Variovorax paradoxus: one gene and its partner. The protein of the gene in region 2 interacts with the protein of the main gene of each other region in a pairwise test. Links are inferred from orthologs where the notes say so. Each region holds a gene or a part of one and is shown on either strand. Other genes may lie near its edges.

Region 1 (14,000 bases), 4.4 Mb from region 2 along the record:
GTGGGCCTGGGCAATGGCCTGCCACACCGGGCCGAGGCCCTGGCGCTTGATGGCCGATATGAAATGCAATGACGCGAATTTCAGGAACGGCAACCGGGTTTCGATTTGCCGCTGGATCTGCTCGCGCTGGTAGCTGTCGACCGCGTCCCACTTGTTGATGGCGATCACCACGGCACGTCCGCTTTCGAGGATGTAGCCGGCAATGTGCGCGTCCTGGTCGGTCACGCCCTGCGTGGCGTCAAGCAGCAACAGCACCACATTGGCCGACTCGATGGCCTGCAGCGTCTTGACCACCGAGAACTTCTCGATCGCCTCGAAGACCTTGCCCTTGCGGCGCAGGCCGGCGGTGTCGATCAGCTCGAAGCGCTGGCCGTTGCGTTCGAACGGCACCGAGATGGCGTCGCGCGTCGTGCCCGGCATGTCGAAGGCCACCAGGCGCTCTTCGCCGAGCCAGGTGTTGATCAGCGTGGACTTGCCGACGTTGGGCCGGCCGGCCACCGCCAGCTTGATCGGCTTGTTGACGTCGTCTTCGTCTTCCTCGTCGTCCGGGTCGGGCAGATTCAGCGGCTCAAGCGCCAGTTCGACCAGGTCGCGCATGCCCTGCCCGTGCGCCGCGGACACGCCGTGCACGTCGCCGAAGCCCAGCTCGTAGAAGTCGACCAGCTTGGTGCCGTCGTGCATGCCCTCGGCCTTGTTGGCCGCCAGCACGCAGGGCTTGCCCAGCCGGCGCAGCTCGTTGGCGATGTCGTGGTCTTGCGCCGAGAGGCCTTCGCGGGCATCGACCACGAAGATCACGACGTCGGCCTCGGCCACGGCCTGCCGCGTCTGCTTGGCCATTTCCTTGTAGATGCCGCTGCCGGCATCGGGCTCGAAACCACCGGTGTCGATCACGATGAACTCGTGCTTGCCCAGGCGGCCGTTGCCGTAATGGCGGTCGCGCGTGAGGCCGGCGAAGTCGGCGACGATGGCGTCGCGCGTCTGGGTCAGGCGGTTGAAGAGCGTCGACTTGCCGACGTTGGGACGGCCGACCAGGGCCACGACCGGCTTCATGGCCGGCCTTTCGATGGCGCGGTTTTCATGGTCGGGCCTTGGAAGTAAGAGAAAGACAAAAAATGATTATTCAGGGCGGTAACCGAAGACGCCGCCCTTGGCGGTCACGACAACCACCGTGTTGCCGGCCAGGACCGGCGTCACGGTGATGGCCGAGCCATCGGGGGTGACGCGATTCAGCAGCGCACCGTCTTCGCGCGACACGAAGTGCAGCGTGCCGGTGCTCTCGCCGATGATCAGCGAACGGCCCACGGCCAGCGGCGCGGTCAGTTCGCGGTTCTTCAGGCGGCTCATCTGCCAGGCGCGTTCACCGTCGGCGCGGCGCCAGGCGGTGACGCTGCCGTCGGATTCAGTGCCATAGAGAAAGCGCTCGTCGCCGCTCACGCCGTCGGCACCCGAGGCCGGCTTGCTCCAGAGCAGCTGCCCGCGCAGGGTGTCGACGCAGCCGACGCTCGCGTAGTAGGCGCGCGCGCAGACCGTGTCGCCGTAGCGGCTCACGCTGCCGGTCAGGTCGACCAGGCGTTCCACGTCGTTGGTGCCGCGCGGCGCGGCGATGGGGGCTTCCCAGCGCGAGCTGCCGTTGCCGGGGTTCATGCCGACGAGTCGGCCGCCCAGACCGGCGACCAGCGTGTCGCCGACCGCGATCAGCACGCCCGACTTGCGCAGCACGAGGTTTTCGCCCGGGCGCTGCTGCTGCCACAAGCGGCGGCCGCTCTGGCCGTCCCAGGCGCTGACGCTGCGGTCGGCGGTCTGCACGAAGACGCGGCGGCCGGCCACCAGCGGTGCGGTGAAGGCCTGGGCCGACAGGCGCTGCTTCCACAGCACCTTGCCGTTTTCGATGGCGACCACTTCGTTGTTGGTGGTGACCACGGCCGTCAGCGAACCGTCGCTGCCGACACCGGCCGCCAGCGGCGCACCGGCGCTGGCGCGCCAGGTTTCGCGACCGGCGCGGGCGTCGATGGCGACGACCGTGCCGTCGCTGCCTGCCACGGTCACGATGTCACCGCTGACATCGGCGGTGAGCGGGAATTCGACGCCTGGAATCCGCACGTTCCAGGCCTGGCGCACGCCCATCAGGGACGGGTTGGCCGGCAACTCGGCGGGCTTGGGCTTGCCGGAGCCCGAGCAGGCGGCCAGCAGCGCTACCAGAACAAGAGCAGAACCCGCACGCAGGGCGGTCGATTCAGGCATGAAACGCTTGAAATTCATGGAGGTGTGCGATCAGGAGTTCTTGGGGACGGCGGGCGTCACGGTGACGGTCGGCGCCAGGGTCTTCGGGTCGACACCAACCGCGTTGAGCTTGATCTCGACCAGTCGGCGGTAGTCCGAGCCGGCGCCGAGGCCGGTCCAGGCCTTGCGGTACTCGGCCTGGGCCTCGTCGCGCTTGCCTTGCGCCATGTAGATGTCGCCCTTGCGGTCGGCCACCAGCGGTTCGAATTCGGTCGGCACCTTGCCGTCGAGTTGCTTGAGCGCGTCGTCGTAGGACTTGGCATCGAGCAGCTCGGCCGCGAGCCGCAGCTTGGCGATGGCCTGGTAGCCCGGATCGACAGCGTTCTGCGCGACCCAGCCCAGCGCCGCGCGCGAGCCGTCGGCATTGCCCTTGTCGAACAGCGTCTTGGCGACCAGCAGGCCGGCCTGCTGTGCGTAGGCGGTGCCTGCGAAGCGCTCCTTCATGTCGGTCATCACGCGCTGGATGCGCTCGACGTCGCCGGACTGCGTGCTGCGTTCGACCTCGTCATAAAGTGCCGCGGCCTGGGCTGCCTTGGTGCGCTGGTAGTACTGCCAGCCGTTCCAGGCCACGAAGGCGCCGGCGACGAGCAGCACGGCCCAGGTGATCAGGGTGCCGTAGGTGTTCCAGAAATGCTTGAGCTGGTCGAGCTGTTCCTGTTCTTCGAGGTCGAGATGGGTGGCCATGCGCTGTCAGAGGTTGGGAGCCGGCGATTGTAGGGTGGCGGCCCAGGTGGTCACTTCAGCAAGTGAACGGGCGGACTGCGCAACGCTGGCGTCGCGCAAGGCCTTGAGAGTCACTTCACCGCGCGCAAGTTCATCGGCGCCGAAGATCAGGGCGTAGGTGGCGCCGCTGGCGTCCGCCTTTCGCATCTGTGCCTTGAAGCTCGCAAGGCCTTCGGCCGTGCTGGCGTGCATCTGCACGCGCACGCCGGTTTCGCGCAGCTGCTGCAAGGCGCGCAGCACCACAGGCATCGAGGCGGCGTCGGGCACGATGGCATAGACGTCGGGCACCGGTGCGGGCACTTCGGCACCCTGCTCTTTCAGCAGGTCGAGCACGCGCTCGACGCCGATGGCCCAGCCCACGGCGGGCGCCGGCTTGCCGCCGATCTGCGCGATGAGATCGTCGTAGCGGCCGCCGGCGCACACCGTGCCCTGCGCACCGAGGCGGTCGGTCACGAACTCGAACACCGTGAGGTTGTAGTAGTCGAGACCGCGCACGAGGCGCGGGTTGATCGTGAAGGCGATGTCGTTGGCCTTGAGGATGGCTTGCACCCCTTGGAAGTGCGCCAGCGATTCGGCGCCCAGGAAATCGATCAGCTTCGGCGCCGCTTCGACCACCTCTTTCATCGCCGGATTCTTCGTGTCGAGGATGCGCAGCGGGTTGCTGTGCAGACGGCGCTTGCCGTCCTCGTCGAGCTTGTCGGCGTGCTGCTCGAAGTGGGCGATGAGCTGCGCGCGGTGCAGCGCGCGCTCGGCGGGCTGGCCCAGGCTGTTGAGCTCCAGGCGCACGTCGGTCAGGCCGATGGCCTTCCACAGCGCGGTGGCCAGCAGGATCAATTCGGCATCGACATCGGGGCCGGCGAAGCCGAGCGCCTCGGCGCCGATCTGATGGAATTGGCGGAAGCGCCCGCGCTGCGGCTTTTCGCGACGGAACATCGGGCCGATGTACCAAAGGCGCTTGGGTCCTTCGTAGAGCATGTTGTGCTCGATCACGGCGCGCACGAGGCCGGCCGTATTCTCCGGCCGCATCGCCAGATGCTCCGACTGCCCATGCTTGTCCGAGCGGTCTTCGAAGGCGTACATCTCCTTCTCGACGATGTCCGTCACTTCGCCGATGCCGCGCACGAACAGCGCCGTGTGCTCCAGGATCGGGGTGCGGACGTTGCGGTACGCATAGCGCCCCATCAGGTCGCGCACGGTGGCTTCGAGCCACTCCCAGCGCGCCGATTCGGGCGGCAATATGTCGTTCATGCCTTTGACGGCATTCAGTTTTTCAGCCATGAGTCTGCGGAGGTGTCAGGCCAGGACAGCGTGATCGCTGCCGAAGCGCTTTTCGATGTAGGTTTCGACGAGCTGGTGGAACTCGTTGGCGATATTGTCGCCGCGCAGCGTGAGGGCCTTTTCGCCGTCGATGAAGACCGGCGCCGCAGGCGCTTCGCCGGTGCCGGGCAGGCTGATGCCGATGTCGGCGTGCTTGCTCTCGCCGGGACCGTTGACGATGCAGCCCATGACGGCCACCTTCAGCGTCTCGACGCCCGGGTACTTTTTGCGCCAGACCGGCATCTGCAGGCGCAGGTAGTCGTCGATCTGCTTGGCAAGCTCTTGAAACGTGGTGCTCGTGGTGCGGCCGCAGCCGGGGCAGGCCGTGACGCTGGGCACGAACACGCGCAGCCCCAGGGCCTGAAGAATTTCGTTGGCGATCAGCACTTCCTGCGTGCGCGACTCGCCCGGCTGGGGCGTGAGCGACACGCGAATCGTGTCGCCGATGCCCTCCTGCAGCAGGATCGACAGCGCCGTGGCCGAAGCCACCGTGCCCTTGGTGCCCATGCCGGCTTCGGTCAGACCCAGGTGCAGCGGGTTGTCGCAGCGCCGCGCGAGTTCGCGGTACACCGAAATCAGGTCTTGAACGCCGCTCACCTTGCACGACAGGATGACCTGGTTGCCGGCCATGCCCATCGACTCGGCCAGCTTGGCGGATTCGATGGCCGAGGTGATCAGCGCCTCGTACATCACCTGCTTGGCGTCCCAGGGCGTGGCGCGCTGGCTGTTGGTGTCCATCAGGCTGGCGAGCAGTTCCTGGTCGAGGCTGCCCCAGTTCACGCCGATGCGCACCGGCTTGTTCCAGCGCATGGCCGCGTCGATCATCTGGCCGAACTGCTTGTCCTTCTTGTCGCCCTTGCCCACGTTGCCGGGGTTGATGCGGTACTTGCTCAGCGCCTCGGCGCAGGCCGGATAGTCGGTGAGCAAGCGGTGGCCGTTGTAATGGAAGTCGCCGATCAGCGGCACGTCGATGCCCATGCGGTCGAGCTGCTCGCGGATGTAGGGCACCTGCGCGGCGGCTTCGGGCGTGTTGACGGTGATGCGGACCATCTCGGAACCCGCAATGGCGAGCTCCTTGACCTGGATCGCGGTGCCGATGGCATCGACCGTGTCGGTGTTGGTCATCGATTGCACGCGCGTGGGCGCGTCGCCCCCCACCGTGACCGTGCGCGGTCCCCAGACCACACTGGCCTGGCGCGAACGGCGCGCCTTGGGCGCGGCCGATTCAATGGGTTGGGGAGTGCAGTCGGTTGTCACGATTTCACCTCGAAACGCGCCACGCCGCCTCCGCGGGTGACAGGCTTCAGATCGTAGGGCTTTCCGTTCACCTGCACATCGACCGCCGATGCTCGCCCCACCACCACGGACAGCGGCAGCGTGCCCGACAGCCCGACGGTTTCGCCGACCTGCAGGCTGCGGCGCAGCAACTGCTTGCCGCCGGCTTCGGTGACGGTGACCCAGCATTCCTCGCGCGCCACGAAGACGAGCTGCTGGCTGCTTGCGGTGCTGGTGTTGGCGACCGCCGCCAGGGGCGCAGAGGCCGGGACGGCCGGCACGGCGGCCAGGACACCAGCAGCCGGTGCGGCATCCACCGGGCCGGTCGGGGCCACGGCCTGCGTCGGCACAGGCTCCGAGACCCCGCCCTGATCGGGAGGCGGCATGGTCTCGGCCTCGTTCTTCGCCGTCAGTCGGCCAACGGAAGCGCCGATCTGGTCAAACGCCGATTGCGGCATCCAGAACAGCACGCCGGCGCCGATCAGCAGCAGCACCACGACCGTCAGCAGCGCGCGCGACGGCAGGCCGCCGGAGCGCCCGCCGTTCCAGCGCGGCGTGTCGGAGACCACACGGGCGTTCAGCGTCCGATTGGTTTCGGCCAGCGGTGCGCGCTGGGCGCCCGGCAACTTGGCGAGCACCGGCGCCGGATCGACGCGCAGTGCGCGGCACACGCTGCTGGCGAGGGCCCGCGCAAAGACGGGGTCGGGCAGCGAGGCGATGTCGTTGGCTTCAAGCGCGAGCAGCTTTTGCGGCGGCACCTTGAGCGCCGCGGCCACCATCTCGATGTGCAGGCCATGCGCTTCGCGCGCTTCGCGCAGCATGTCGCCGGCCGTTTTTTCCGCGACGTCGGCCTCTGCCAGCGGCAGTGCCGCGGACGTCCCGAACTCCGAAACCCGTTCAGTCATTGAAATTCCCGCGCTCGTACGCCATTGCCTCCCGCGATTGAGGGAAACGTCGTTGCAGTTGACCGCCCAGCTGCGCGACAGCCTCGCGGTTGTTGAGCTTCCGTTCGATCTTGACGCCCAGCCAGAGCGTCTCTGCATTGGCCGACGGGCTGTTGTTGACACGGCGAGCGTAGAACTGCGCGCGCGACCACTCTTCGCGCTGCGCCAGCACCGAGGCCAGGTTGAAGCCGATCACCGGATTGCCGGCGTCGAGTTCGTAGGCCTGCAGCAGGCTGCGTTCAGCTTGCTGCCGCTGGCCGGCCTTGAGCTCGCAAACCCCCTGGGTCATGAGCGTCTTGGCGCGGTCGGCATAGCTGGGCACAGCCAGTGCCGCGGCGAACTGCTGTGCGGCGTCGCCGTAGCGGTTCTGCTGGCACAGCAACCAGCCGTAGTTGTGGCGCGTGTTGGCGTCGCGCGGATTGATCGCGACCGCGCGGCGGAAGCTGTCTTCCGCCTGGGCCGCGTCCTCAAGCCGCATGTAGACCAGCCCGCGCAGGTTGTAGGCATCGGCGTAACCCGGATCGATGGCCAGCACCTGCTTGAGTTCTTCGAGGGCAACCGAGGTCTGGCCCTGTTCGAAGTAGCCGGCAGCCAGCTCCATCCGCAGGCGGGCGCGTCGGCGGTTGTTTTCGTCGGTGTGGGTCACGACAGGGGCGCCACTGTCGGCTCCGCTGCCGACAAGCCCGGTGGTGGTGGTTCGCGTGTTGACGCAGCCCGCGAGAAGAAGCGCCACGGCGACGCTCGCGATTCCTGCGCTCAGCACTCGCTGCACGCTCGCGGTCGTCGTCGGTAAGGCCATGCTCATTGCGTCAATGCTCCTGGGGAACGGTTGTTTTGGGGATCTTGGCGCGAGGGTGCAGCACGACGGGGCGCTCGGCCACCTCCGCACGGCGCTGGGCCATGCGCTCGGCCGCACGGGTGCGATCTTTCACGTCGCCGGCGAGTTGTCCGCAGGCGGCGTCGATGTCGTCACCGCGCGTCTTGCGCACGGTGGTCACGAGGCCCGCTTCGCTCAGCGTGCGGGCAAAGGCCAGCACACGCGGTTGCGGCGAGCGCAGCAGGCCCGACGCGGGAAACGGGTTGAACGGAATCAGGTTGAACTTGCACGAGACGTCGTGCTTGCGCACGAGCTCGATCAGCTGACGCGCGTGCTCGGGCTGGTCGTTGACGCCGTCGAGCATGCAGTATTCGAAGGTGATGAAATCGCGCGGCGCATGCACGAGGTAGCGCTTGCAGGCCTCGAGCAGTTCGGCGATCGGGTACTTGCGGTTGAGCGGCACGAGGTCATCGCGCAGCGCATCGTTGGGCGCATGCAGCGAGACGGCCATGGCGACGGCGCAATCGGCACCCAGGCGGTCGATCATCGGCACGACGCCGGAAGTCGACACCGTGACACGGCGGCGCGACAGCCCGTAGGCGTTGTCATCGAGCATGGTGCGCAATGCGGGCACCAGCGCCGAGTAGTTCTGCAGCGGCTCGCCCATGCCCATCATCACCACGTTGGAGATGACGCGCTCGTTGCGCTTGAGGTGCTTGCGCAGGAAATGCTCGGCAAACCAGAGCTGGGCGACGATTTCGCCCGTGGTGAGGTTGCGGCTGAAGCCCTGATGCCCGGTCGAGCAAAAGCGGCAGCCCACGGCGCAACCGGCCTGCGACGACACGCACAGCGTGCCGCGGTCGTCTTCGGGAATGAACACGGCCTCGACCGCATCACCGCCGCCGACGTCGAACAGCCACTTGATCGTGCCGTCCTTGGATTCATGCTGCGTGAGGACCGACAGGGCCTCCACGCGCGCGGTGGTCGCGAGTTTCTCGCGAAGCGACTTCGCCAGATCGGTCATCTGGGTGAAGTCGCTGGCGCCACGCTGGTGGATCCAGCGAAACAGCTGCGTGGCGCGGAATTTTTTCTCGCCGAGTTTTTCGCAGAACGCAGCCAGCCCGTCGAGATCGAATTCGAGCAGATTGGCTGTGGTCATGAATTCAGGCGAGAAACGGCTTCAGCGTGCGTAGACGTTGAGGCCGGCGAAGAAGAAAGCGACTTCGGCGGCAGCCGTTTCGGGCGCGTCCGAGCCGTGAACGGCGTTGGCGTCGATGCTGTCGGCGAAGTCGGCGCGGATGGTGCCGGCGGCTGCCTTCTTCGGGTCCGTGGCGCCCATCAGGTCACGGTTCTTGGCGATGGCGTTCTCGCCTTCGAGTGCTTGCACGAACACGGGGCCCGAAATCATGAACTCGACGAGGTCCTTGAAGAAGGGACGCTCCTTGTGCACCGAGTAGAACTGCTCGGCTTCGTTGCGCGACAGGTGAACCAGCTTGGCGGCGACAACCTTGAGGCCGGCAGCCTCGAAGCGGGAGACGATCTTGCCGATGACGTTCTTGGCGACGGCGTCGGGCTTGATGATGGAAAGGGTACGTTCGATAGCCATTGAAGTGCTTCCTGAGCTTTGATTTTGAAGTGTTTTGTCACAACTGCAGCGAATTTGTTTCGCGGCCCGTCGACAAAGCCTCTGATTTTAACCGGCGCGACCTGCGGGATTGGTGAAAACCCCGCGAAAGGCCGCGCTGCGACGGCTGGTTTTCAGCGTCCGCGGCGGCGGCTGCCGGCCGGGCCACCGAAGCCGCCACCGCCTTGCGAACCCCCACCACCGCCGCGACGTCCCGGACCGCCGCGCTGTTCCTTGCGCTGGCGCGAGAAGCTGTCGGCACCGATGTAGCCGACCGACGTCTTCATCGGATCGGGCTGGTTCGCAGCGCCGCCACCACCGCCGCCACCTGGCGCCCGATTGCCACCGCCGCCCTGCCCTTGCCCCTGGCCGCCCTGACGGTTGCCGGGGCCTGCGTTGCCGCGGCGCCCTTGTTGCTGCGGCGGACCGCCATTGCCGCCGCCCCGGTTCGGGCCACCGCGTCCTCCGCGCTCGCCGCGCGGCGGACGACCGTCGCCCAACGGGCTCGGGATCGGTGCTTCGCCGCGTGCTTCACGCGGCTGACCGCCGCCCATGCCGCCGGCGTTGTTGCCGTTGCGGTTGTTGTTGTTGCCACGGCGCTTCTTGTTCCGACCGTTGCGACCGCCGCCCTCCGGGCCACCGGGGCCGCGTTGCTGCTGCGGACCCGCCGGTCGCGCCTGCGCGCCGCCGGAGGCCTGGAACAGCGCCTGGATGTCGCGCTCGTCGAGTTCCATCCAGGCGCCGCGCTTGAGGCCGCGCGGCAGCACCATCGCGCCGTAGCGGATGCGGATGAGTCGGCTGACCGCGTGGCCCACCGACTCGAACAGGCGACGCACTTCGCGGTTGCGGCCTTCGGAAATGGTCACGCGGTACCAGCAGTTGGAGCCTTCGCCGCCGCCGTCTTCGATGGTGCCGAACTGCGCCATGCCGTCGTCCAGGCGCACGCCTTCGATCAGCTTTTTCTTTTCTTCGGCGGTGAGCGCGCCCAGCACGCGCACCGCGTACTCGCGCTCCAGGCCGAAGCGTGGGTGCATGAGCTGGTTGGCCAGGTCGCCGGAGCTGCTGAACAGCAACAGGCCTTCGGTGTTCAGGTCGAGCCGGCCGACCGACTGCCACTTGCCCTGCTGCAGTCGCGGCAGCTTGCGGAACACCGTCGGGCGGTTTTGCGGGTCGTCGTGCGTGACCACCTCGCCCACGGGCTTGTGGTACGCGATCACGCGCGGCGGCGGCGGAGCGATGCGGTAGCGGATCGGCTTGCCGTTGATCTTGACCTGGTCGCCGTACTGGATGCGCTGGCCGATGTGGGCCGGCTCGTTGTTGACCGAGATGCGGCCCTGCAGGATCAGTTGCTCCATCTCGAGGCGCGAACCGAGACCGGCCTGTGCCAGCACCTTGTGCAGCTTGGGTGAATCGGCCTCGGGCAGCAGCACGCGCTTGAGCGGCGGCACCTCGGGGCTTTCTTCGTCGGCATCGAACTGGCCGGAAATGACGTCGGAGAAGCGGATCGGCTCGGGCGGCAGCGCGTTGCGCTGCTCGCGCTCGGCGGCGCGACGGGCACGGTCGAGGTCGTCTTCCTCTTCGTCGGGCTCGTCTTCCTCGTCGTCTTCATCATCGTCCGCGCGGTCGTCGTCCTGATCGGACGCCTGGGGACGCTTCGTTTCGACCGGTGCGGGCTCGTCTTCGTCGGCCGTCGCGGCTTTGGCAACCACGGGCGCCACATCGGGCTCCACCGCCGCGGGAGCTTCGGCCGCAGGAGCGACTTCCGCCGCACTCTGCAATTGCTCATCGGCAGCCGGAACCTCGACCGCCTTCTTCTTGCGGGGCGCACGCGGCTTCTTCGGCGCTGCTTCGGCCTCGGCCCCTGCTGCCTCTGCGGGCGCAACCACGGATTCAACCGCAACTTCCGTCGCCTGCTTGGGCGTGGCTGTCCGCTTCCGCTTCTTGACTTCGGGTTCGACCGGCAGCTTCGCTGCGTCGTCGGTGTCGGATGAGCTCATGGGGTTTTTCCGGGAGAAACAGCGTGGGGATCGTGGGGATCGGCCTCGTCCGCTGCGGGGGACGGGACGTCGGATGGGGGTTCTTCGGGCGCGATGGCCCCTTCGGGGTCGGCGGGCAACTTGCCGGCTTCTGGCTCGGACGCCTGGGGCGCTTCATCTACGGGCTCGACGGCTTCGTCGCCCCCGGTGATCGCCACCACCTCTTCGGCAAACTCCGCCGCATCGGTCGAAACGACCTCGGCCAGCTCAGCCGACTCGGGCGGCGCATCGACCATGTCGAGTTCGGGCTGCACGCCCTCTTCGGTCACGCGCACGGCGGCGTCTGCGGATTCGGCCACGGCGTCTTCCGCCGCGTCGACATCCATCGGCAGTCCCGGCTGGTCGCCCGAGGCCTGCTGCAGTGCATCGACCAGCGCCGCCTGCTGCGCGGGCGTTTCCACCAGCGGCAACTGGTCCAGCGAGGCCAGCCCAAGGTCGTCGAGAAACTGGCGGGTCGTCGCGTAGAGCGCGGGCCGGCCGACCGTTTCGCGGTGGCCGATCACCTCGACCCAGCCGCGGTCTTCGAGCTGCTTGAGGATCAGGGAGTTGATCGTGACGCCGCGGATGTCTTCCATGTCGCCGCGCGTGGCCGGCTGCCGGTAGGCAATGATGGCCAGCGTCTCGAGGGCGGCACGCGTGTAGCGCGGCGGCTTCTCGGGATGCAGGCGATCGAGGGCATCGCGCATCTCGGGCCGGCTCTGGAAACGCCAGCCGCTGCCGACGCTCACCAGCTCCAGGCCGCGTTGCGCCCAGTCTTCCTGCAGTTCGAGCAACAGCACCTTGATGGTGTCCACACCCAGCTCGTCGTCGAACAGCACACGCATGTCGCGCACCGGCAGCGGCTGGCTCGAACAGATCAAGGCGGTTTCGAGAATGCGCTTGGCATCCGCCGTATTCATGGTTCGCGTTATCCGGAAAAAGGCGCCTGGCGACGCTTGTTCAGATGGATGGAAGGGGTAGGCGTTGCCGGCACGCGGCGAGTGCAACGCAAGGCCGGCATCGGGTGGCCGGCGCGGCCCTCGGGCCGTCAGGCGCGATTGTAATCCAGCCCCCAGGTCTGCAAAGCCTGGGCCAGATCGGGCGGCGGCGGCGAGCGGAACTCCATCGGCTGCTGCGTGACGGGATGCACGAACGCCAGCCGGAACGCATGCAGCGCCTGCCGCGACAGCCCCACCGCGGGCGCGCCGCCATAGAGCGCATCGCCGACCAGTGGATGACCAATCGACGCCATGTGCACGCGGATCTGGTGGGTGCGGCCAGTTTCGAGCGTGCAGCGCACCGCGCAGCCCTCGGTGTGGCTGTCGAGCCGCTCGATCAGCGTGCGTGCGGTCTTGCCCGCGTGGCGCTCCAGGTCGACCACGGCCATGCGCAGCCGGTTGCGCGGATCGCGGCCGATCGGCGCATCGACCTGGCGGGCCGCCGCGCCTTCCCAGGCCTTGTGCCCCATCGCCAGGTACTGCCGCTTCACGTCGCGCGCGGCGATCAGCGCCACCATGGCGTCCATCGCGGCCCGCGTGCGCGCCACCACCATCAGGCCGCTGGTGTCGCGGTCGAGGCGGTGCACGATGCCCGCGCGCGGCAGCAGCACGGCCTTCGGGTCGAGCGCCAGCAGTCCGTTCAGCAGCGTGCCGCTCCAGTGGCCGGGCGCCGGGTGCACCACCAGGCCGGCCGGCTTGTCGATGATCCGCAGGTGCTCGTCTTCATGGACGGTGACCAGGTCCATCGCCTCGGGCCGGAAGGCCTGGCTCTGGGGCGTGGGCCGCAACTCGATGCGCCCCGACTGCCCGACGCGCACCGTGGCAGACACCTTGGTGAGCGTGCGCCCTTGCAGCTCGACGGCGCCGGCCTCGATGAGTTGCTGAAGGTAACTGCGCGAAAACTCCGGCACCAGGGCGGCCAGCGCGCGATCGAGCCGCTGGCCGTGCTGCGCCTGATCGATCGCGAAGGGCCGCAGCTCGCTCGGCTCCGCGAGATCGGCGCCCTCTTCAGCTTCAGGCCCTTCCGGAGGATCGGTCAGGGGGTCGGTCGATATAATTGAGGGCAACTGTTTCACGAAAGCCGTATGTGATGTTTCGCGCCAAATTATCGGTCCCTGCCTGGATCGCGCTCAGCGCGGCGGCCCTTCTCGTCGCCGGCTGTGGTTCCACCACCAAGGAAGACAAGACCGCGAACTGGAGCCCCAACCGCATCTACTCGGAAGCCAAGGACGAAGTCGGCTCCGGCGCCTACGACAAGGCGGTGCCGCTGTACGAGAAGCTCGAAGGCCGTGCCGCCGGCACGCCGCTGGCCCAGCAGGCCCAGCTTGAGAAGGCCTACGCCCAGCACAAGGCAGGCGAAAAAGCCAACGCCATCGCCACGCTCGACCGCTTCATGAAGCTGCACCCGGCCAGCCCGGCGTTCGACTACGCGCTCTACCTGAAGGGCGTGATCAACTTCAACGACGACCTGGGCATGTTCGCGTTCCTGACGCGCCAGGACCTGTCCGAGCGCGACCAGAAGGCTGCCAAGGAATCGTTCGAATCCTTCCGCGACCTCGTGACGCGCTTCCCCGAATCGCGCTACGCGCCCGACGCGCGCCAGCGCATGAACTACATCGTGAACTCGCTCGCGCAGTACGAAGTTCACGTGGCGCGCTATTACTACTCGCGTGGCGCCTACCTGGCGGCCATCAACCGGGCACAGATCGCGCTGGCCGACTACCGCGAAGTGCCGGCGCTCGAAGAAGCCCTGTACATCATGGTGAAGTCGTACGACGCACTCGGCATGAAGGACCTGCGCGACGATGCGCAGCGCGTGCTGACCACCAACTACCCGAAGAGCTCCTACCTGGCCAACGGCTTCAAGGGCAAGGACGATCCATGGTGGAAGCTCTGGTAATCCAGAGCCAGCCGACCACTTCGGTCACTTCGGTAGATCTCAGTAAGGTTTCTTGAGCGCGTCGATCGCGCTCTCGAAATCCGCTTCGGTTTCCAGCCGGCGCATCG
Region 2 (13,971 bases):
CACGCGCGGCGTGTTGCTGGTGCCCGCCGGGCTCGGCGACAAGGTGGGCGACTACGCGGCCCTGGCGCTGCTCGACTGAGTTGCGGTGCGCGGCGACCGGACCCGCGGGGCCGGCTGGTTCTTCTGCGCCGCGCAGCCTTCCTCGACGATCTGTCCGAGCCGCCGCAGCCCCGCATCGACCGCTTCGCTGAAGGGCCAGCCGCAGTTGATGCGCAGGTAATGGTCGAAGCGCGAGGCGTTCGAGAACTGCGCGCCCGGCGCCACCAGCATGTGCTCGCGCAGGGCCGCCTCGAACACCGCGACAGACGAGAGCCGATCGGGCAGCTCCACCCACAGCTGGAAGCCGCCGCGCGGCAGGTTGAGCCGGGTGCCGGCCGGGAAGTAGCGGGCGATGGCGTCGGCCGTCTGGTCGCGCTGCGTGTGCAGGCGTTCGCGCAGCCGGCGCAGGTGGCGGTCGTAGCCGCCGCTGGCAATGATCTCGCCCGCGGCGATCTGCGCCAGCGCTTCGTTGTTGCGCGTCTGCGCGTACTTGAGCATCTCGACCTGCGCATGCCAGCGCCCGGCCGTGATCCAGCCCAGCCGCAGGCCGGGCGCCAGCACCTTGTGCAGCGAGGCGCAATACACCACGTTGCCCGTGCGGTCCCAGGACTTGATGGCGCGCAGCGGCACCTCGGTTTCCACCAGGTCGCTGTAGGTGTCGTCCTCGACCAGCGCGATGCCGTGGTTCTCGCACATCTGCACCAGCCGCTGCTTGTGGGCGTCGGGCATCACGCTGCCGATGGGGTTCTGCAGGTGCGGCACCACCACCACGGCCTTGATGTCGTCGTAGGTGTGAATGGCCAGGTCGAGCGCCTCCAGCGAGATGCCGGTCTGCGGGCTGGTGGGAATCTCCAGCCCGCGCAGGCCCAGGCTTTCGAGCACCTGCAGCAGGCCGTAGAAGGTGGGCGATTCCACCGCCACGGTGTCGCCGGGCTTGGCGATGGCGCGCAGCGCGAGGTTCAGCGCCTCGATGCAGCCGTTGGTGACCAGCACGTCGTCGGGCGCCACGGTCATGCCCACGCGCAGGTTGCGCTGGGCCACGACCTGGCGGAACTGCTCGTGGCCTTTTTGCGACGAGGCGGTGGTCAGCAGCTCGGGGCGCTGGCGCAGCGCGCGCGTCATGGCGTTGCGCAGCGCCTCGGCGGGGTAGAGCTCGGGGGCGGCGCGCGAGATCGCGAAGTTGAGCTTCACGTCGTTGAGCCGTCCGCGCGCCATGAAGTTGGCCATGCGCGTGCGCATGTTGACGAACTGCGCGGGGTCGGGCGGCAGGCCGGACACGGGCTCTTCCATGGCCGCGATGGCCAGCCGCTGCGGGCGGCGCACGAAGTAGCCGGAGCGGTCGCGCGCCTCGACCCAGCCTTCGCTTTCCATGGCGCGGCAGACCTGCAGCGCGGTCGAGAGGCTGATGTCGTGCAGCCGCATCAGGCTGCGCAGCGACGGGAGCTTGTCGCCGGCCTTGAGCGAGCCGGCGTGGATCGCGTCCACGTAGTGCGCCGCGAGCTGGCGGTAGAGCGGTAGCGAGTCCATGGGTCGATGTTCCCCGCATCGGGCATCCAAAAACAGATGCAGTTGCTCGGGAAAATGACCATAACAGATGGCGCGGCGGCCCGGCTGTTCCGGTCGCAATAGCCATCGGGTGTGCCTGTTTTCTGGGCGGCGAAATTCCTACGATGAAGCCTCATCCACCCGAGGTCCGCCATGATCACCACCCTCTGCGAAGCGCCCGATTCCATCGTCCTTGAACCCGGCCAGAGCCTGCGCACCGCCGTCGATGCGGGCGCCTGGCTTCAGCTGGCCGAAGGCCGCGCCCGCGTGGTGTCGCCGCCGGGCTGGCTGGGCGAGCGGGTGTTCATGACCGAGACGCTGCTCGGCGAAGGCGATGTGCACTGCGTTCCGCAGGGCGGCTGGATCGAGGTGTCGGCGATCACGCCGGTGCACTTGCGGGTGCATGCGCCGGTGCGGGCCGCGCGGGCCACGGCGCCGGCAGAAGAGGTGCGGCCGGTGATGCGCTTCGTGCGCCTGCTGACGGGCTGGTGAGGTCCGGGGCAGGGCCTGCCCCGAACCCACGCCCGAAGCCGCCGTCAGTTCTTCGGCAACTTCTGCGGCCGCTTCCAGTTTGAAAAGCTGACCTGCTTGCCGCGTGCCACGGTCAGCGCGCCGGGCTCGGTCGACTTGTTCACGGTCGAGCCGCCGCCGATGGTGCCGCCCGCGCCGATCGTCACAGGCGCCACGAGCACGCAGTTGCTGCCCACATGCACGTCGGCCTCGATCACGGTGCGGTGCTTGTTGGCGCCGTCGTAGTTGGCCGTGATGCTGCCCGCGCCGTAGTTCACGCGCTCGCCCACCGTGGCGTCGCCCAGGTAGGCCAGGTGGTTGGCCTTGGCGCCCGCCGCCAGCGTGGAGTTCTTGACCTCGACGAAGTTGCCGATGTGCACCTCGGCACCCAGCTGGGCGCCGGGCCGCAGCCGCGCGAAGGGCCCGACCAGCGCGCCCGGACCCACCGTCACGCCAGCCTTCTCGCCGTCGATGTGGGTGAAGGGGTGGATCACCGCGCCCGCCTCGATGCGCACGTTGGCAATGACGCAGTTCGCGCCGATGCGCACGCCTTCGCCCAGCGACACCGTGCCTTCGAACACGCAGTTGACGTCGATGTCGACGTCGGCGCCGCAGCTCAGCGTGCCGCGCAGGTCGAAGCGCGCCGGATCGGCCAGGCGCACGCCCTGTTCCATCAGCGCGTTGGCCTGGCGCAGCTGCCAGGCGCGTTCCAGCGCCGCAAGCTGGGCCGGGCTGTTGATGCCCGCCACCTGCAGCGCGTCGGTCGTGACATGCGCCACCACCGGCACGCGGTCGTCGGCCGCGAACTTCACGATGTCGGTCAGGTAGTACTCGCCCTGGGCGTTCTTGTTGTCCAGCCGCGCCAGCCAGCCCTTGAGCAGCCGCGCGGGCGCGGCCATCACGCCGCTGTTGATCTCGCGCACGGCGCGCTGTGCCTCGGTCGCGTCCTTGTGCTCGACGATGGCCGTCACTTCACCGCCCGCCGTGGTGCGGATGATGCGGCCGTAGCCCGTGGGGTCGTCGAGTTCGATGGTCAGCAGCGCGAGCCGCTCGCCGCCGCTGGCGGCGATGAGGGTGCGCAGCGTGTCCTCGGCGATCAGCGGCACGTCGCCCGACAGGATGACGACGGTGCCGTCGTCCGGCAGCTGCGGCGTGGCCTGCTGCACGGCATGGCCGGTGCCCAATTGGGGCTCTTGGCGTGCGAAGCCGAGCGCGGCGGCGTTGACGGCGGTGGCCTTGATGGCGGTCTCGACCTGCTCGGCGCCGTGGCCCGTCACGACCACGACATGGCGCGCGCCGATGCGCGCGGCGGTGTCGGTCACATGGGCCAGCAAGGCGCGGCCGGCCAAACGATGCAACACTTTGGGCAACTTGCTCTTCATGCGCGTGCCCTTGCCGGCCGCCATGATGACGACGTCGACCGGTCCCTGGTTGCTCTGCTGCGGAGTCTGATTCATGCGCTTTTCTTCCCGGATTCGTTGTGCTGGACTGGCCCGGATTATCGGTGTGCTCCTGCTGGCTGCTGCCCTGGGGGCTTGCAGCGCGGTCAAGCTTGCTTACAACAACCTGCCCGAGCTGAGCTACTGGTGGCTCGACGGCTACTTCGACTTCGACGACGCCCAGACCCCCAAGGTGCGCGACGAACTGGCCCAACTGCTGGCCTGGCACCGCCAGAACGAGCTGCCGCGCCTCATCGGCCTGCTGCAGGAGGCCCAGGGCCTGGCGTCGGCCGACGTGACGCCGGCCCAGGCCTGCCAGCTGGCCGACCGGGTGCGCGAGCGGCTGCTGGCCGTCACCGAGCGTGCCGAGGCCGCCAGCGCGGAACTCGTGCTGAGCCTGAGCGAGGCGCAGCTGCAGCAGCTCGAACGCAAGTACGCGAAGAAAAACGCCGAGTACCGCAAGGACTGGCTCGACCGCAGCCCCGCGCAGGTGCAGGAAAAGCGCTACGACCAGTTTCTCGAGCGGCAGGAAGACTTCTACGGCCGCCTGACGACCGAGCAGCGCGCGCTCTTGCGCCAGCAGGTCGCGCAGTCGGTGTTCAGCCCGCGGCTGGCGTATGAAGAACGGCGCCTGCGCCAGCAGGAGGCGCTGGTGCTGCTGCGGGGCTTTCTTGGCAGCAACGGCGGCCCGCGCACCTCGCAGGCCGAGGCCCGCGCCGCGCTGCACGCCTACGTGCTGCGCATCGCCGATCCGCCGCCCGGTCCCTGGCGCGACCAGCAGCAGGCGCTGCTGCAGGAAGGCTGCCGCAACCTGGCGGCGCTGCACAACACCACCAGCGCCGCGCAGCGCGAGCAGGCGGTGCGGCGGTTGCAGGCCTACCAGGGCGACCTGCGGCAGCTGGTGGCCGCGCGCTGAGGCAGCGGGCGGACGCCGCCCTCAGAGCATCGGCACGGGCCGCATCGGGCGCTCGAAGTAGTCGCCCAGCGTTTCGAGCGCATGCGGCTCCAGGATGCGCAGCCATCCGCCGTCGAGCTTGTACAGGCCCAGACCCTGCAGCCGCCGCATCGTCTTGTTGGTGTGCACCAGCGACAGCCCCAGCGCGTCGGCGATGTGCTGCTGGTTGAACGGAAACTCGACCCACTCGTCGCGCACCATGCCCAGGCGCTGGGCCCGGCGGTACAGGTGCATGAGCAGCATGGCCACGCGCTCGCCGGCGTTGCGGCGGCCCGCGGTGACGAGGTGGTCGTCCACCATCTTTTCCTCGCGCGCGGCGAGCCAAGTGATGTCGTAGCCGAGCCGGGGCTCGGCGTGGAACAGCTCCCACAGGCGGTCGCGCGGGAAGGCGCAGAGCGTGGCGTCGGTCACGGCCTCGACACCGTGCGTGTGGCCGTCTGCAAACTCGTCCTGCAGGCCGATGAAGTCGCCCGGCAGCAGGAAACTCAGGATCTGCCGGCGGCCGTCGCTCAGCGTCTTGTAGCGGAAGGCCCATCCTGCGTAGAGCGTGAACAGCTGCGGGCTGGCGCGGTGCTCCTCGATGACGGTGCCGCCCGCCTCGACACGCCGGGTGCCGATGCGAAAGGCCCCGATGGCCTGCAGCTGCTGCGCCGTCACCGGCAAAAAGGCCTCAAGACGGCGCAGGGCGCAGTGTTCGCACGCATTCGCGCCCTGGGGCGGCGCGGCGGCAATGGGGTAGTCCTCGAATTTCACGCCGCACTATAGGCCGCGGCGCTGTGTCTTTTTACATATCGGGACGCCGGGCAGCTCCCTAGACTCGGAAGCGTTTACCCTTCCGCACCGAATGACACAAGAACAATCACCCGCATCCAATCCCGCAGAACCGGAAAAACTGCACGAATTCCTTTACTGCAGCCTGCTCACGCAGGACCTGCCGCCCGCCACCGTGGGCGCCATCGTCACCCAGGCCCGCGCCCGCAATGCCGTGGACGGCATCTCCGGCCTTCTGGTGTTCGACGGCCAATTCTTCTGCCAGCATTTCGAGGGGCCGCACGAGGCGGCGCAAGGCCTGATGGCGCGGCTGCAGCGCGATCCCCGGCATGCGGACCTCGTGGTGGTCCACGACGGGCCGTTGGCCGCCCGGCGCTACACGGGCTTTGCCATGGGGCTGGCCGAGTGCGAGGGGCCCGACCCGATCTCGGCCCTGCAGGCCTTGCGCGGCGAGGCCGCGCTGGCGTACTTCCTGGCGTTGCGCGCGAGTTTCGACATCAGCAGCTGAGCCCGGCGCTGCTGCTGCTGCTGCTGCTGCTGCGGCGCACGACAACGCCGGGCAAAGAAAAAGGCGGCCGAAGCCGCCTTGGATCAGGAGTGCGGGAGCTGCCGGTCGCGCGGGCGGCCGGTCAGACCGGGTCCCACACGTAGGTGGCACCGTAGCCATCCCAGGCTTCCATCACGATGCGCTGGCCGGCAGCCACCGTGAGCGACTCGCCCGGGGCCAGCACGATGTCTTCGCTGGGGCCGCGGGCCGTGGCGTCGGGCGTGACCCACACGCGGCCTTGCTTGACGCGCAGCACGCTCGCCGACCGCGCCTTCAGGCTCATCGCCTCGCCGGGCGCGATCTGCCAGGCGCCACGGCGCACGGCCGGCGGAATGGCCGCGGTGCGGGTGGAACGGGACAGGGAAGCGAGCGATTCGTTGGTGCAGACGGCGGTGGACATGGTGTGGACTCCTAAGCTGGTCCGAAGCGCATTGACAGACAGAGAGGTTGGCGCAGTTCGGGAATGAATGATCGTTTTTGCGGCCTTGGAGGTCCAATGAAAACGAGGTAGCCTACTGATGCGATTCCCGCATCAATCGACTGGCCGCCGGGACGCACACCAAAGTCATACCCATGCAACATTCGCAAACCCACCTGCGCTCCCGCCCGATTTCCGCGGGGCACCTGCGGGCCTTCGAGGCGGTCGCGCGGCACCTCAATTTCCGCGCCGCGGCCGAGGAAATGGCGCTCACCCAGTCGGCCGTGAGCCGGCAGATCCAGTCGCTCGAAGAAGAGGTGGGCGTGTCGCTGTTTTTGCGCCACACGCGGGCGGTCGAGCTGACCAGCGCCGGAGCGCAGCTTCTGCTGTCGGTGCAGCAGGCGCTGCCGCGCATCGACATGGCCGTGCGGCAGATCCGCCAGAGCGCGGGCCGCAAGAGCGTGGCGCTCACCACCTTTGCCTCGTTCGCCTCGATGTGGCTGATTCCGCGGCTCGAGGCTTTTCAGCGCGACAACCCCGAGATCGACATCCGCATCGACGCCAGCGACATCGCGGTCGACCTCGACGTGGCCGACGTCGACATCGCGCTGCGCTACGGCCCGCCCGAGGCCATGCCCGCCGGCGCCGTGCGCCTGTTCGGCGAAAACCTGACGCCGGTGGCGAGCCCGTGGCTCATCAAGAGCAACCCGCCGATCAAGACGCCGGCCGACATTGCGCGCTTCACGCTCATCGAGGCCGGCGACGCGCACCGCACGCACCTCGAATGGCTCACGTGGCGGCGCTGGTTCGAGGTGAACGGCATGGAGCGCGCGCAGCCCAAGCGCTGGCTCTATTTCAACTATGCCTACCAGATGGTGCAGGCCGCGCTCACCGGCCAGGGCGTGGTGCTGGCGCGCAACTCGCTGGTGGCCGAGAGCCTGGCCAATGGCGACCTGATCGAGGTGCTGCCGCAGCACCGCCTCGATTCGCCGATGGCCTACTGGCTCATTTCAGGGCCGCGCAATGCGCTGCGGCCGGAGATCAAGGCCTTTTCCGACTGGCTGGAAGCGCAGGCCGCCACCACGCGTGAAACGGTGGGCGAGGTGCCCGACCCGGACACGGTCGACAACCTCGACTGAACCGGCTCAGGACGTCGGCCAGACGACGCCGTTGTCGTTGAGGATCGCGTCCAGGGGCAGGTCGTGCGCCTCGGGCTCGAAGTCGTCCAGAAAGCCGTTCGTGAAGCCCAGCCCCACGGTGAACGGTCGGGGCTCGAGCGCCGCCAGCGTGCGGTCGTAGAAACCGCCGCCGTAGCCCAGCCGGTAGCCGCCGGCGCTGTAGCCCACGCAGGGCACGAACAGCAGGGTCGGCACGATCAGCTCGGTGTCCTTGGGCTTGGGAATGCCGTAGGCGTCTTCTTCCATCTGGCAGCCCGGGTACCAGGCATGGAAGGTGAGCGTCTTGTGGACTTTGTCGATCACCGGCAGTCCGATGCGGCGGCGCTGCGTTTCTTCCATGAGCTCGCCGTCTTCCTTCCAGCGGTGCAGGGCGGGTAGGGGGTCGAACTCGCCCTTGATCGGCCAGTAGGCGCCGATCACGGTGTCGGGCCGGCCGACCAGCCAGATCCGCATCACCCGCTGCAACAGGTCGGCCCGCGCGAGGCGGTCGGGCATGCCCAGCCGTTGCTCGATGAGCGCCTTTCGCAGTTGACCCTTCAGAAAACTCGCCGTGGCCGAGGTGTCGGCATCCTTTGACTTGTCCATAATCCCCCGATGCAGTTCCCAAGCATTTTGGCATCCGCGCGCGCTCATCCGCGTCGCGGCGCGCCCGCCCTGATTTTTTTCGCCGTTCTTGCACTCGCCGCGCTGCTGTCGCAACAGCCCGCCGCCGCGCAGAACAACACCAACGACGACGTGCTGGTCCAGATGAAGCAGGCCTTCCAGCGCGGCGACAAGGCCCGCCTCACGGCCCTGCTGCCGCAGGCCCGCGGCCACGCACTCGAACCCTGGGCCGCCTACTGGGAGCTCAAGGCCCGCCTGCAGGAAGCCGCGCCCAACGAGGTGCAGGACTTCTACGCCCGCTACCCCAACACCTACCAGGAAGACCGCCTGCGCAACGACTGGCTGCTGCTGCTCGGCCAGCGTCGCGACTGGGACGGCTTTGCCGCCAACATCGCCGGCTTCCGCATGGGCGACGACGCCCAGGTGCGTTGCTACGCGGTGCTGGTCGACACGCTGCGCACCGGCACGGCCACGCAGGCACAGGCCGACGAAGTACGCCGCAACTGGTTCGCGCAAAAGGACAGCGACGACGGCTGCCTCACCGCCGTCGACCGCATGGTCGCGGCCCGCCTCATGACGACCAACGACGCCTGGAAGAAGGCGCGCCTGGCCATCGAGGCCAACCGGCCCGCGGCCGCGCGCGGCGCCGTCACCATCGCCGCGCCTGACGCGCTGCCGCTGTTCGAAGAGGTCAACGCCAGCGCCGCCAAGTTCCTCACCGGCCGCGCCTTCGTGGCCGCCAAGTCGCGCAAGGAACTCGTGGTGCTCGCGCTCATCAAGATCGCGGTCGCAGACCCCGACCAGGGCGCCGCGCAGCTCGACAGCAAGTGGAGCCCGATGCTTTCCGCCGAGGAGCGCAATTGGGTCTGGGGCACCATCGGCCGCGCGGCCGCGAACAAGCTCTCGCCGATGGCCGTGAGCTACTTCGGCAATGTCACCAAGAACAGCGACCTGTCCGACGACATGCTCGGCTGGCGTGTGCGCGCCGCACTGCGCGCCAGCCAGTGGAAAGACGTCGCGCCCGCCATCAACGCCATGAGCGACGCCGCCCAGCAAGACCCCACCTGGGTCTACTGGAAGGCCCGCGCGCTCAGCGCCGCGGGCGGCGACGAGCGCCGCGCGCAGGCCCGCGAGCTGTACACCAGCATCGCCGGCACGCGCGGCTTCTACGAAATGCTGGCGCTCGAAGAGCTGGGCCAGCGCGTCGTGGCGGCCACGCGCCCCGCGCCGCTCACGCCCGAAGAAAAGAACGCCGCGCGCACCAACCCCGGGTTGCAACGCGGCCTGTACGCCATCGGCATGGGCCTGCGCTCCGAAGGCACGCGCGAGTGGAACTACGCCACCAACCTGCACGAGAAGGGCGGCATGGACGACCGCGCCCTGCTGGCCGCCGCCGACCTGGCCTGCCAGCGCGAGGTGTGGGACCGCTGCATCAACACCAGCGAGCGCACCAAGGGCGTGATCGATGTCGAGCAGCGCTTCCCCATGCCCTTCCACGACACGGTGCTGCGCAAGAGCCAGGACATCGGCCTCGACCCGGCCTACGTGTACGGCCTGATCCGCCAGGAAAGCCGCTTCATCATGGACGCGCGCTCGGGCGTCGGCGCTTCGGGCCTCATGCAGGTCATGCCCGCCACCGCGCGCTGGACCGCCCGCAAGATCGGCATGACCGACTTCACGCCCGGCCAGATCAACGACCGCGAGACCAACATCACCATCGGCACCAACTACCTGAAGCTCGCGCTCGACGACTTCGACGGTTCGATGGCGCTGGCCGCCGCGGCCTACAACGCCGGTCCCGGCCGCCCGCGCAACTGGCGCAACGGCCCGGTGATCGACGCGGCCATCTGGGCCGAAAACGTGCCCTTCAACGAGACGCGCGACTACGTGAAGAAGGTGCTGGCCAACACCACCCACTACGCCGCGATCATCAGCGGCAAGCCGCAGTCGCTGAAAGAGCGCCTGGGCCGCGTGGGGCCGCGCAACGCCGCCGAGCCCGAGCCCAACAAGGACCTGCCCTGAGATGACCTGGCGCGATGAGGTGCTCGACACCGTCGCGTCCGAGTTTTCGGACGTGGGCGACGTCGCGCAGCTCACGCGCATCGCGGTGCGACTGTTGCTCGCAGCCGTGCTGGGCTTCTTTCTGGGCTTCGAGCGCGAGCAGCAGGGCAAGGCGGCCGGCGTGCGCACCCACATGCTGGTGGCCATCGGCTCGGCGCTGTTCGTGCTGATCCCGCAGCAGACCGGCATCGTGCCGGCCGACATGAGCCGTGTGATCCAGGGGCTGGTGGCCGGCGTCGGTTTCCTGTGCGCCGGGACCATCCTCAAGCAGGGCAAGGACGAATCGCACGTGCAGGGCCTCACCACCGCCGCCGGGCTCTGGATGACGGCCGCGATCGGCATGGCCTGCGGGCTCGGCCGCGAGGTCACGGCCGTGCTCAGCGCACTGCTGGCGCTCGCGGTGCTGTCGCTGGTGCCGCGTCTCGTGACCCTCATCGAGCGCGTCGTGAAGCCATCGAATGCGAACGGCGCCAGCCCGCGCGTGATCGTGCCGCCCGAATCGCGCCGTGACGACGAACGCTGAAGCGGCTCGCATCAATTCGCGCCGCCTTCGGCATCAATCGCAGCGCGCCGCCCGGCTAGCATCGACGGCTTTGCCCCGCATTCCCGCACTGACCCGGAGACCCTGACAGATGTCCAAGCTCTACATCGGCAACAAGAATTACTCGTCGTGGTCCATGCGCCCCTGGGTGCTCATGACCCAAGCCGGCATTCCCTTCGAAGAGGTGATGGTGCGTTTCGACTCGTTCGACGCCACCTCGCAGTTCAAGCACGTGATCGGCGCCATCAACCCCGTCGCCAAGGTGCCGGTGCTGGTCGACGGCGACCTCGCCATCTGGGACACCCTCGCCATCGCCGAGTACCTGGCCGAGCGCTTTCCCGAGAAGCAGCTGTGGCCCCAGGGCGTGGCCGAGCGGGCCCGTGCGCGCAGCATCTGCGCCGAAATGCATTCGGGTTTCACGCACCTGCGCGGCAATTGCCCGATGAACATCGAGGCCTCGCTGCCCGAGGTGGGCGCGCGGCTGTTGGCCGAGCAGCCCGGCGTGCAGGAAGACCTCGACCGCATCGTGCAGATGTGGACCGAGCTGCTCGAGACGCACGGCGGCCCGATGCTGTTCGGGGCCTTCACCATCGCCGACGCCTTCTTCGCGCCGGTGGGCATGCGCATCCGCGGCTACGGCCTGCCGGTGCCGCCGGCCATTGACGCGTACATCGCGCGCGTGGCGGCCTTGCCGGGCGTCGCCGCATGGATCGCGGGCGCCCTGGCCGAGAAGACCTTCGTGGCCTTCGACGAGCCTTACCGCACCTCGCGCGATTGAGCGCGCGATCGGGGCTCGCCGGACTTCATCAGAACCGGTACGTCGCCGCCAGGTAGGTGACGATCGGGTTCAGCTTCAGGCTCGACTCGCTGCGCGCCACCGGCAGGCCGGTGATGCTGGTCGTCGTGAGCTTGGCCTTGGTCTTCAGCGGGATGTACGACACCGAGAACGACACGCCCCAGTGCTTGTCGAACTGGTAGGCCACGCCGGCGTTGAGCACGGGCGCGAACGCGCTGTCGAGCTTGGCCGTGGTGTTCACCGACGACGGACGCACGTGGAACTGGCTGGCCAGCGCGCCTTGCAGGTTCGGCGTGAGCTTCACGTCGCTGTACCAGACATAGGTGGCGCCCAGGCCCACGAACGGACGGAAGGCGTCGTTGCCTTCGTTGAAGTAGTACTTGGCCAGCACCGTGGGGCTCCACTGGCGGGCCTGGCCGAGCTCGCCCACGCGCGCCAGCGTGCCGGTGCCCTGAAGCTTGAACTTGGGCGGCACGCCGAGCACGCCTTCGACGGCCCAGTGGCTGTCGACGAAGTAGGCGATGTTCATGCCCAGCGTGTCCGAGTTGCTGACGCTCGCGCCCGAGCCGGCCAGCACGCTGTGCACGGGCGAGGTCACGGTCAGCGGCTTGCTTGAATCCTGCGGCGACAGATGGAACCAGCCGGTGCCGACGACCCAGTCGCCGGCGTTCTGCGCCAGGGCGCTGCCCGATGCCAGGCCCCCGAATGCCGCCAAAGCCAACGATGCTGTTGTTGTGAGTTTTTTCATAGGTGTGAATGCTCCTTGGGTGTTGAAAACAGCCCCGCGCACGGGGGCGCCGGCCAGCGACCGGTGCTTCGCGCGATGCGAATTTACGAACGGTCGTTCGCATCGCTCGAAGATTATCGAACGACCGTTCTTTTTGTGCAGGGCGAGTATCCCTACACTGCACTCATGAACATTTTTCTCGTCGGCGGTGCACTGCGCGACCGGCTGCTGGGCCGCCCGGTTTCCGACCATGACTGGCTCGTGGTGGGCGCCACGCCCGAGGCCATGGTGGCGCGCGGCTACCTGCCCGTGGGGCGCGATTTCCCCGTGTTTCTGCATCCGCGCACGCGCGAGGAGTACGCGCTGGCCCGCACCGAACGCAAGAGCGCGCCGGGCTACCGCGGCTTCGTCGTGCATGCGGCGCCCGACGTCACGCTGGAGCAAGACCTCGCGCGGCGCGACCTCACCGTCAACGCCATCGCGCTGCCCGCCGAGCACGTGGGCGACGACGGCAGTTTCGATCCGCGCCCCGAGACGCTGGCCGACCCCTTCCACGGCCAGCGCGACCTGCGCGACAAGGTGCTGCGCCACGTGACCGACGCCTTCCGCGAAGACCCGGTGCGCATCCTGCGCGTGGCACGCTTTGCCGCGCGCTTCGACGATTTCACCGTCGCGCCCGAAACCATGGCGCTCATGCGCGAGATGGTCGCGGCCGGCGAGGTCGATGCGCTGGTGCCCGAGCGCGTGTGGCAGGAGCTCGCGCGCGGCCTCATGGAAACGCGGCCCTCGCGCATGTTCGACGTGCTGCGCGACTGCGGCGCGCTCGCCGTGCTGCTGCCCGAGGTCGACCGGCTCTGGGGCGTGCCGCAACCGGCGCTGCACCACCCCGAGATCGACACCGGCGTGCACCTGATGATGGTGCTCGACACCAGCGCGCGCCTGGGCGCCACGCTGCCCGTGCGCTTCGCCTGCCTCATGCACGACCTCGGCAAAGGCACCACGCCGGCCGACATGCTGCCGCGCCACATCAACCACGAGCTGCGCAGCGTCGACCTGCTGCAGGCCGTGTGCGAACGCTGGCGCGTGCCTGTGGAGCTGCGCGAACTGGCCGAGGTGGTGGCGCGCGAGCACGGCAACATCCACCGCAGCGCCACGCTCGGTGCCACGCCGCTGGTGCGGCTGCTCGAGCGCTGCGACGCCTTCCGCAAGCCGGCGCGCTTTGCCGAGGCGCTGCTGGCCTGCGAATGCGACGCGCGCGGCCGGCTCGGCTTCGAGGACCGGGCCTACCCGCAGCGGCCCCGCCTGCTCGCCGTGCTCGCGGCGGCCCAGGCGGTGGCCACCGATGCGGTGGCGCGCGAGGCGCAGCAGGCCGGCGCCACCGGGCCGCGCATCGGCGAGGCGATCCACCGGGCGCGCATCGCGGCGGTGGCGGCGTCGCTGCCGGCGACCGCCGACTGAACAGCACCATCGGCACACGCCGGGACTTTGGCCGACACGCGCCGCGTGCGAGCCGTGCTATGGTTTTTCCCAATGCCAAAGTCCTCCAGCAGCAACGCACAGTTGCCTCCTCCGCCGGGCCGGGACGCCGCCCTTTTTCTCGACTTCGACGGCACGCTGGTCGGCCTTGCCGCCACGCCTGAAGCCATCGAGGTGCCGCCCGCCCTCGTGCCCCTGTTGAGCGACCTGCGCGACCTGCTCGGTGGCGCGCTCGCCGTGGTGTCGGGTCGCCAGATCGACGCCATCGACCGCTTTCTGGCGCCGCTGCGGCTGCCCGCCGCGGGCGAGCACGGCGTGCAGCGCCGCGACGCGAAGGGCGGCATGCAGGAGCAACGCCCGCCCGA

Evidence for each region.
Region 1: the proteins of GFK26_RS01770 (region 2) and ndk interact in binary tests that used the Escherichia coli proteins (3 or more experiments, as listed by UniProt). The link is inferred for Variovorax paradoxus from one-to-one orthologs.

What each region holds. Positions count from the first base shown.
Region 1 is NZ_CP045644.1:4,824,343-4,838,342, reverse strand. What follows is about bases 7,250-10,063. They hold ndk (nucleoside-diphosphate kinase), read right to left. Parts: upstream 8,963-10,063; coding sequence 8,537-8,962; downstream 7,250-8,536. Other genes in these bases: GFK26_RS22220 (pseudouridine synthase), read right to left, coding at 9,115-10,063; rlmN (23S rRNA (adenine(2503)-C(2))-methyltransferase RlmN), read right to left, coding at 7,349-8,515; pilW (type IV pilus biogenesis/stability protein PilW), read right to left, coding at 7,250-7,344. Also shown: ribosome biogenesis GTPase Der, read right to left, coding at 1-1,050; outer membrane protein assembly factor BamB, read right to left, coding at 1,117-2,259; GFK26_RS22255 (YfgM family protein), read right to left, coding at 2,272-2,964; hisS (histidine--tRNA ligase), read right to left, coding at 2,971-4,281; ispG (flavodoxin-dependent (E)-4-hydroxy-3-methylbut-2-enyl-diphosphate synthase), read right to left, coding at 4,297-5,577; GFK26_RS22240 (helix-turn-helix domain-containing protein), read right to left, coding at 5,574-6,500; more of pilW, read right to left, coding at 6,493-7,249; more of GFK26_RS22220, read right to left, coding at 10,064-10,977; SMC-Scp complex subunit ScpB, read right to left, coding at 10,974-11,915; GFK26_RS22210 (RluA family pseudouridine synthase), read right to left, coding at 12,044-13,069; GFK26_RS22205 (outer membrane protein assembly factor BamD), read left to right, coding at 13,084-13,893; GFK26_RS22200 (ATP-dependent DNA helicase), read right to left, coding at 13,933-14,000. UniProt on the Escherichia coli protein: Major role in the synthesis of nucleoside triphosphates other than ATP. The ATP gamma phosphate is transferred to the NDP beta phosphate via a ping-pong mechanism, using a phosphorylated active-site intermediate.
Region 2 is NZ_CP045644.1:398,187-412,157, reverse strand. The notes cover bases 6,179-8,963. They hold GFK26_RS01770 (5-formyltetrahydrofolate cyclo-ligase), read right to left. Parts: upstream 7,988-8,963; coding sequence 7,370-7,987; downstream 6,179-7,369. Other genes in these bases: GFK26_RS01765 (lytic transglycosylase domain-containing protein), read left to right, coding at 7,997-8,963; GFK26_RS01775 (LysR substrate-binding domain-containing protein), read left to right, coding at 6,380-7,363; GFK26_RS01780 (DUF2917 domain-containing protein), read right to left, coding at 6,179-6,206. Also shown: GFK26_RS01815 (ROK family protein), read left to right, coding at 1-79; GFK26_RS01810 (PLP-dependent aminotransferase family protein), read right to left, coding at 52-1,566; GFK26_RS01805 (hypothetical protein), read left to right, coding at 1,738-2,076; bifunctional UDP-N-acetylglucosamine diphosphorylase/glucosamine-1-phosphate N-acetyltransferase GlmU, read right to left, coding at 2,121-3,551; GFK26_RS01795 (DUF6279 family lipoprotein), read left to right, coding at 3,601-4,449; GFK26_RS01790 (Crp/Fnr family transcriptional regulator), read right to left, coding at 4,471-5,241; GFK26_RS01785 (BLUF domain-containing protein), read left to right, coding at 5,333-5,767; more of GFK26_RS01780, read right to left, coding at 5,889-6,178; more of GFK26_RS01765, read left to right, coding at 8,964-10,027; GFK26_RS01760 (MgtC/SapB family protein), read left to right, coding at 10,029-10,589; GFK26_RS01755 (glutathione S-transferase family protein), read left to right, coding at 10,699-11,385; GFK26_RS01750 (OmpW/AlkL family protein), read right to left, coding at 11,414-12,151; GFK26_RS01745 (multifunctional CCA addition/repair protein), read left to right, coding at 12,317-13,588; otsB (trehalose-phosphatase), read left to right, coding at 13,661-13,971. UniProt on the Escherichia coli protein: Involved in the removal of 5-formyltetrahydrofolate.